Linked DNA regions of Thermobifida halotolerans. The protein of the gene in region 1 binds, or shares a complex with, the protein of each later gene. Links are inferred from orthologs where the notes say so. Each region holds a gene or a part of one and is shown on either strand. Other genes may lie near its edges.

Evidence for each region.
Region 2: NI17_RS23775 (region 1) and sucB share a complex: the UniProt entries of both Escherichia coli proteins name them as parts of the 2-oxoglutarate dehydrogenase (OGDH) complex. The link is inferred for Thermobifida halotolerans from one-to-one orthologs.

Annotation. Positions count from the first base shown.
Region 1 is NZ_CP063196.1:5,369,195-5,373,495, forward strand. The notes cover bases 64-4,298. They hold NI17_RS23775 (multifunctional oxoglutarate decarboxylase/oxoglutarate dehydrogenase thiamine pyrophosphate-binding subunit/dihydrolipoyllysine-residue succinyltransferase subunit), read right to left. Parts: upstream 3,963-4,298; coding sequence 264-3,962; downstream 64-263. Other genes in these bases: NI17_RS23770 (DUF6104 family protein), read right to left, coding at 78-251. UniProt on the Escherichia coli protein: E1 component of the 2-oxoglutarate dehydrogenase (OGDH) complex which catalyzes the decarboxylation of 2-oxoglutarate, the first step in the conversion of 2-oxoglutarate to succinyl-CoA and CO(2).
Region 2 is NZ_CP063196.1:526,087-529,104, reverse strand. What follows is about bases 1-2,952. They hold sucB (2-oxoglutarate dehydrogenase, E2 component, dihydrolipoamide succinyltransferase), read left to right. Parts: upstream 1-701; coding sequence 702-2,204; downstream 2,205-2,952. Other genes in these bases: lipB (lipoyl(octanoyl) transferase LipB), read left to right, coding at 2,566-2,952; lpdA (dihydrolipoyl dehydrogenase), read left to right, coding at 1-687. In the rest of the region: more of lipB, read left to right, coding at 2,953-3,018. UniProt on the Escherichia coli protein: E2 component of the 2-oxoglutarate dehydrogenase (OGDH) complex which catalyzes the second step in the conversion of 2-oxoglutarate to succinyl-CoA and CO(2).

The sequences.
Region 1 (4,301 bases):
CCCTCCGACCCCGCACACGCGGGAGGCCCCCGGCCGTTTCCGGCCGGGGGCCTCCCGGAAGCCACGGAGTCCGGGCGCTACTCGTCGTCATCGTCGCGGGCCAACCAGGTGGCCAGCCGATCGACAGCGGTCTCGAACTCCGGGTGCAGGTCGGTGAAGGTCCGCAACTGCTCGGCGAGCCACGCCAGGGTGACCTCCTCCTCGCCGCGGCGCTTCTCCAGCTCCTCGATTCCGCGATCGGTGTAGTACATCGGCGTCCTGCCTCAGTCGGTCGGCGGGAAGACCGTGTTCACCAGGGCCTGCTGCTCCAACTCGTGCCGCTTGGCCGAGCCCGCGGCAGGGGAGGAGCTCGCCGAACGCGACACCCGGGTGAACGGGCGGTCCAACTGCTCGGAGAAGACCAGCGCGACGAACGGCCACGGTCCCATGTTCGCCGGCTCCTCCTGCACCCACAGGACCTCACCCGCGTTGGGGAAGGCCTTGAGCTGCTGGCGGATCTCGTCGATCGGCAGCGGGTAGAGCCGCTCCACCCGGATGATCGCGGTGTGGGTGTCCCCGGTGCTCCTCCGGGCGGCGTCGAGGTCGTAGTAGACCTTGCCGGAGCACAGCACCACACGCCGCACGTCGTTCGGCGCGATGCCGCTGGTGTCGGGGATGAGCGGCTGGAACGCCCCGGAGGTGAACTCCGAGGTGGCCGAGACGGCCGCCTTGTGCCGCAGCATCGACTTGGGCGTGAACACAACCAGCGGGCGCCGGTACGGCGACTTCACCTGCCAGCGCAGCAGGTGGAAGTAGTTCGCCGGGGTGGTGGGCAGCGCGACCGTCATGTTCTCCTGCGCGCACAGCTGCAGGAAGCGCTCGATGCGCCCGGAGGAGTGGTCGGGGCCCTGGCCCTCGTAGCCGTGGGGCAGCAGCAGGGTGACGCTGGAGCGCTGTCCCCACTTCTGCTCACCCGAACTGATGTACTCGTCGATGACGGTCTGGGCGCCGTTGACGAAGTCGCCGAACTGCGCCTCCCAGGCCACCAGGGCGTCGGGGCGCTCCACCGAGTAGCCGTATTCGAAGCCCAGCGCCGCGTACTCGCTCAGCAGCGAGTCGTGCACGTAGAACTTCGAGGTTCCCCGGTCGAACTTCTTGAGCGGGGTGTGCTCCGCTCCGGTATCGCGGTCGACCAGGACGGCGTGGCGCTGGCCGAAGGTGCCGCGTCGGCTGTCCTGGCCGACCAGGCGCACCGGGTGGCCGTCGATCAGCAGCGAGCCGAACGCCAGCGTCTCGCCGAGCGCCCAGTCGATCTTGTCCTCCTCGACCATCCGGGCGCGGCGCTGCAGTTGGGGTAGCAGCCTCGGGTGCGGGGTGAAGCCCTCGGGCAGCGAGACCTGGGTCTCCACCACCCGCTTGACGACCTCGTCGGTGATCGCCGTCCCGGTGGCGGAGTGGTCGATCCGGCCCTCGTCGAACACCTCGGGCTTGATCACCGATCCCGGTTCGACCGGCTTCTTGGCGGCCTCACGGGTCTCGGTGAAGGCGCGTTCCAACTGCTGCTGGTAGTCGCGCAGCGCCTGCTCGGCCTCCTCGACCGAGATGTCGCCGCGGCCGATCAGCGCCTCGGTGTACAGCTTGCGGGTGGACCGCTTGGCGTCGATCACGTCGTACATCAGCGGCTGGGTGAACGAGGGGTTGTCGGCCTCGTTGTGCCCGCGGCGCCGGTAGCAGACCAGATCGATGACGACGTCCTTGTTGAACGCCTGCCGGTAGGCGAAGGCCAGTTGCGCCACCCGGACCACGGCCTCGGGGTCGTCCCCGTTGACGTGGAAGATCGGCGCCTGCACCATGCGGGCCACGTCGGTGGCGTAGACGCTGGAGCGGCTGTCCTTGGGCGAGGTGGTGAAACCCACCTGGTTGTTGACGATGATGTGCACGGTGCCGCCGGTGCGGTATCCGCGCAACTGCGACAGGTTCAGGGTCTCGGCCACCACGCCCTGCCCGGCGAACGCGGCGTCGCCGTGGATCAGGACCGGCAGCACGGTGAAGCCGTTGGCGCCCTTGTTGAGGACGTCCTGCTTGGCGCGCACGATGCCCTCGGCGACCGGGTCGACGGTCTCCAGGTGGCTGGGGTTGGCGGCCAGCGTGATCGCGATCTTCTCGCCCTCGGGCGTGGTGAACGTGCCCTCGGTGCCGAGGTGGTACTTGACGTCGCCCGAGCCGTGCGCGCTGCGCGGGTCGAGGTTGCCCTCGAACTCACCGAAGATCTGCGCGTAGGACTTGCCGCAGATGTTGGCCAGCACGTTCAGGCGGCCCCGGTGGGCCATGCCGATGACGACCTCGTCCAGTTGGGCCTTGGCGGCCTTGGAGATCACCCCGTCCAGCAGCGGGATCAGCGACTCGCCGCCTTCGAGGGAGAAGCGCTTCTGACCCACGTACTTGGTCTGCAGGAAGGTCTCGAAGGCCTCGGCGCTGTTGAGGCGGCGCAGGATGTGCAACTGCTCCTCGCGGCCGATCTTCTCGGGCTCGCGTTCGACGCGGGCCTGGATCCACTCCCGCTCCTCGGGGCTCTGGATGTGCATGTACTCGATACCCACCGTGCGGCAGTAGGTGTCGCGCAACACGCCCAGGATGTCGCGGAGCTTCATGACCGGCTTGCCGCCGAACCCGCCGGTCGGGAACTCGCGGTCCAGGTCCCACAGGGTGAGGCCGTGTTCCAGGACGTCGAGGTCGGGGTGGCGGCGCTGCTTGTACTCCAGCGGGTCGGTGTTGGCCATCAGGTGCCCGCGCACGCGGTAGGCGTGGATGAGCTCCTGGACCCGGGTGGCCTTGTCGAGCTGGCTGTCCCGGTTGACCGAGATGTCCTGCACCCACCGCACGGGCTCGTAGGGGATGCGCAGGGACTCGAAGATCTCGTCGTAGAAGCCGTCCTCGCCCAGCAGCAACTGGTGGATGGTGCGGAGGAACTCACCCGACTGCGCACCCTGGATGATGCGGTGGTCGTAGGTGGAGGTCAGCGTCATGACCTTGCTGATGGCGAGCTGGTTCAGGGTCTCGGGGGAGGCGCCCTGGAACTCGGCCGGGTACTCCATGGAGCCCACGCCCAGGATGGTTCCCTGGCCGGGCATCAGCCGCGGAACCGAGTGCACGGTGCCGATGCCGCCCGGGTTGGTGAGGCTGATGGTGGTGCCCTGGAAGTCCGCCACGCCCAGCTTGTTGTTGCGGGCCTTGCGGACGACCTCCTCGTAGGCGCTCCAGAACTCCTTGAAGTTCATGGTCTCGGCGGCCTTGATGCTCGGCACCACCAGTTGCCGGGAGCCGTCCGGTCTGGCCAGGTCGATCGCCAGGCCGAAGTTGACGTGCTCGGGCTTGGCCACGGCGGGCTTGCCGTCGATCTCGGTGTAGGAGTAGTTCATCACCGGGACCGACTCGAGCGCCTTGACCATGGCGTAGCCGATGAGGTGGGTGAAGGAGACCTTGCCGCCCCGTCCGCGCCGCAGGTGGTTGTTGATCACGATGCGGTTGTCGAACAGCAGCTTCACCGGGACCGACCGCACGCTCGTGGCGGTGGGCAGGGTGAGACTGGACTCCATGTTGGCGGCGGTGCGCGCGGACGCGCCGCGCAGCCGCTCCTCGGACACCGCGAGTGCGTCCCCGGCGCCGTCCCCGGACTTCGCGGGGGCGGCGGGCTTGCTCGCGGCGGCAGGTCGGGCAGCGGGAGAGCTCTTCGACGCGCCCGCGGTGGTGTCCGCCTTCGCAGCCGGGGCCGGGGCCGCGCTGCGGGCGCCGCCGTCGGACCTGGTGTCCTTGGCGGGGGAGGTTGCCCCGTTGGTGGCGGAGCCGGACCTGTAGTCCGCGAAGAAGTTCCACCATGCCTTGTCAACGGAGTTGGGGTCGGCGAGGTACTTTCTGTGAAGCTCGTCGACCAGCCACTCGTTCGGGCCGAAATCTGTCAGGGGTTGAGATGCCTCAGACGACACGGCGGAGATCGCCCTCTTCCGCAGCTCGCTTGTGAATTGTCGGAGAGACGGGCGGTCAGCGAATGTGGCTGTACTACGTGTTTGACCGCACCAGGACACGCCCAGCGGACCGTCTCGGGTAACAGGCTACTTTGCCAGAGAGTCCGGTGGAGCCTCCAGCAGGGTGCCACGCTGGGATATACCTAACATTTATTCACAAATCAAGGACAGTCGCAGTGAGGTTCACTGGTGTGCCCCGGCTTCGAGTGGGCGAGGTGACGCTCTGTGCAGCATCCCCGTCTCCGGTTCAGGCTAATCCTGTGACATGCTTCACATTTGTGCACAGGGGGGAAACGCCTC
Region 2 (3,018 bases), 4.8 Mb from region 1 along the record:
GCCAACCCGTTCGAGAGCGTCAAGACCACCGAGACCGGCGTCAGCATGACCCTCGCCAACGGCAAGACCGTCGAGGGCGAGCTGCTGCTGGTGGCCGTGGGCCGCGGCCCGGTCTCGCAGGGGCTGGGCTTCGAAGAGGTCGGCATCCGGATGGAGCGCGGCTTCGTGCAGGTCAACGAGAACCTGCACACCGGCGTCGGCAACATCTACGCCGTGGGCGACCTCATCCCGACCCTGCAGTTGGCGCACGTCGGCTTCGCCGAGGGCATCTTCGTGGCCGAGTACATCGCCGGGCTGAACCCGGTGAACATCGACTACGACGGCGTTCCCCGCGTCACCTACTCCGAGCCGGAGGTGGCCTCCGTGGGGATCACCTCCAAGACGGCGGCCGAGCGCGGGATCGAGACCACCGAGTTCGTCTACAACCTGGCGGGCAACGGCCGGAGCCAGATCCTGCAGACGCAGGGCGCGGTCAAGGTCGTCGCGGCCAAGGACGGCCCGGTGCTGGGTGTCCACATGGTGGGCAGCCGTGTCGGCGAGCTGATCACCGAGGGCCAGCTGATCTACAACTGGGAGGCCCTGCCCGCCGAGGTCGCGCAGCTCATCCACCCGCACCCGACCCAGTCCGAGGCGCTGGGCGAGGCGCACCTGGCGCTGGCGGGCAAACCGCTGCACGTCCACGACTGATCCGCCGTCGGGGGGTGGGCGGGTCCCGCGGGCACCCGCCCACCCCGTTTCCGCCGTTCCTGCGACCGCTCACACAAGAGGAACCCATGTCCACTCCCGTTTCCATGCCCGCGCTGGGCGAAAGCGTCTCCGAGGGCACCGTCACCCAATGGCTCAAGAAGGAAGGCGACACCGTCGAGGTCGACGAGCCGCTTCTTGAGGTCTCGACCGACAAGGTCGACACCGAGATCCCCTCCCCCGTCTCCGGCGTGCTGACCAAGATCCTGGTCAGTGAGGACGAGACGGTCGAGGTGGGGGCCCAGATCGCGATCATCGGCGGTGCCGACGAGGCTCCCGCGCCGCAGGAGGAGGCCCCCGCGGCCGAACCCGAGCCCGAGGCCGAGGCCGCACCCGAGCCGGAACCGGAGCCGGAGCCCGCACCGCAGGCCGCGCCCGAGCCCGCCCCCGCTCCGCGGCCGGAGCCCGCTGCGCAGCCCGCTCCCGCTCCCGCCGCGCAGGCCCGCCGCACCCGCGAGGAGGAGACTCCGACGGTGGACCTGGGGACGCTGAGCGGCACCGGTCAGGTCTCGGGCACCGACGCGACCAGCGAGGGGTACGTGACCCCGCTGGTGCGCAAGCTCGCCGCCCAGGAGGGCGTGGACCTGTCCTCGGTGAAGGGCACCGGCGTGGGTGGCCGCATCCGCAAGCAGGACGTCCTGGAGGCCGCCCGGCGCAGGCGCGAGCAGCAGCAGCGCGCCGCCGCCGGACCCGCTCCCGCCACGGCTCCCGCGCCGCGCCGCGCGGCCGCCGACACCACCCTGCGCGGACGCACCGAGACGATGTCGCGGCTGCGGCAGACCATCGCCGAGCAGATGGTCGAGTCGCTGCGCACCTCCGCCCAGCTCACCCAGGTGATCGAGGTCGACGTCACCAGGATCGCCCGACTGCGGGAGCAGGCCGCCGCTCAGTTCGCCGCCGTCGAGGGCGTGGAGCTGGGCTTCTTCCCGTTCTTCGCGCTGGCCACGATCGAGGCGTTGAAGGCCAACCCCAAGCTCAACGCCGTCATCGAGGGGACCGAGGTCACCTATCACAGCATCGAGAACCTCGCGGTGTCGGTGGACACCGAGCGGGGCATGCTGGCTCCGGTGATCAAGGACGCCGGCGACCTCAACCTGGGCGGTCTGGCCCGCAAGATCGCCGACCTGAGCGAGCGCGCGCACACCGCCCGGCTCGGTCCCGACGAGCTCAGCGGCGGCACGTTCACCCTGGTCGACAGCGGGGCGAACGGCGCACTGCTGGAGACGCCGATCATCAACCAGCCGCAGGTGGGCATCCTGAGCACCGGCACCGTGGTCAAGCGCCCGGTGGTGGTCGAGGACCCGCAGCTCGGCGAGGTCATCACGGTCCGCTCGATGGCGTACCTGTCGCTGAGCTACGACCACCGACTCATCGACGGCGCCGACGCCGCGCGCTTCCTCACCAGTGTCAAGGAGCGCCTGGAGGAGGGCTCCTTCGAGGCCGAACTGGGTCTGGACTAGCAGGACGGCCACCGGCCGGTCCCCGCGGTGGGCTCCCCTCACGGGGAGTCTGCGTCGGGACCGGCCGCAGACGCACGGTGGGGCGACACCTGTTCGGGTGTCGCCCCACCGCATACCCCACCATCATCCCTGGTGATCCCCACCACCAAGGTTTCTGTGTCCCGGCAGCCGCTCCCCCGGCGCCGGGGCGCGCTTGTCGGCGCCATGCCCGCCAAGCGCGATGTAATCAGGTTATCACTGACTGTGGCAGAAGGGAGTGCTTCCCCGAAAGTCGTCCGGTCGGACCGGTGGCGCGCACCGACCGGAGTGCGGCCGTCCCCGCGAATCCCCGGAGATCTCGGGCAGCGCGTAAGGTGGGGACGTGAGTGAGCTCCTGTATCAGTGGTTGGGCGAGGCACCGGTCCCCTACGAGGCGGGCTGGGAACTCCAGCGGCAGCTCCACAGGCGCCGCGTCGCCGATCAACTGCCGGACACCGTGCTGCTTCTGGAACACGAGCCCGTCTACACCGCGGGCAAGCGGACCGGCCCCTGGGACCGTCCGCTGACCGACCCGGGCGCCCCGATCGTCGACATCGACCGCGGCGGCAGGATCACCTGGCACGGCCCCGGCCAGCTCACCGCCTATCCCATCGTCAAGCTGTCCGCTCCGTTGGACGTCGTCGCCTACGTGCGGATGCTGGAGGAGGCCATCATCGGGGTGATCGGCGAGTTCGGTCTCGCCGGCATCCGGGTCGAGGGCCGCACCGGCGTGTGGCTCGCCGCCGACCCCGAACGGGGCCTGCCCGAACGCAAGGTCGCCGCGATCGGCTGCCGG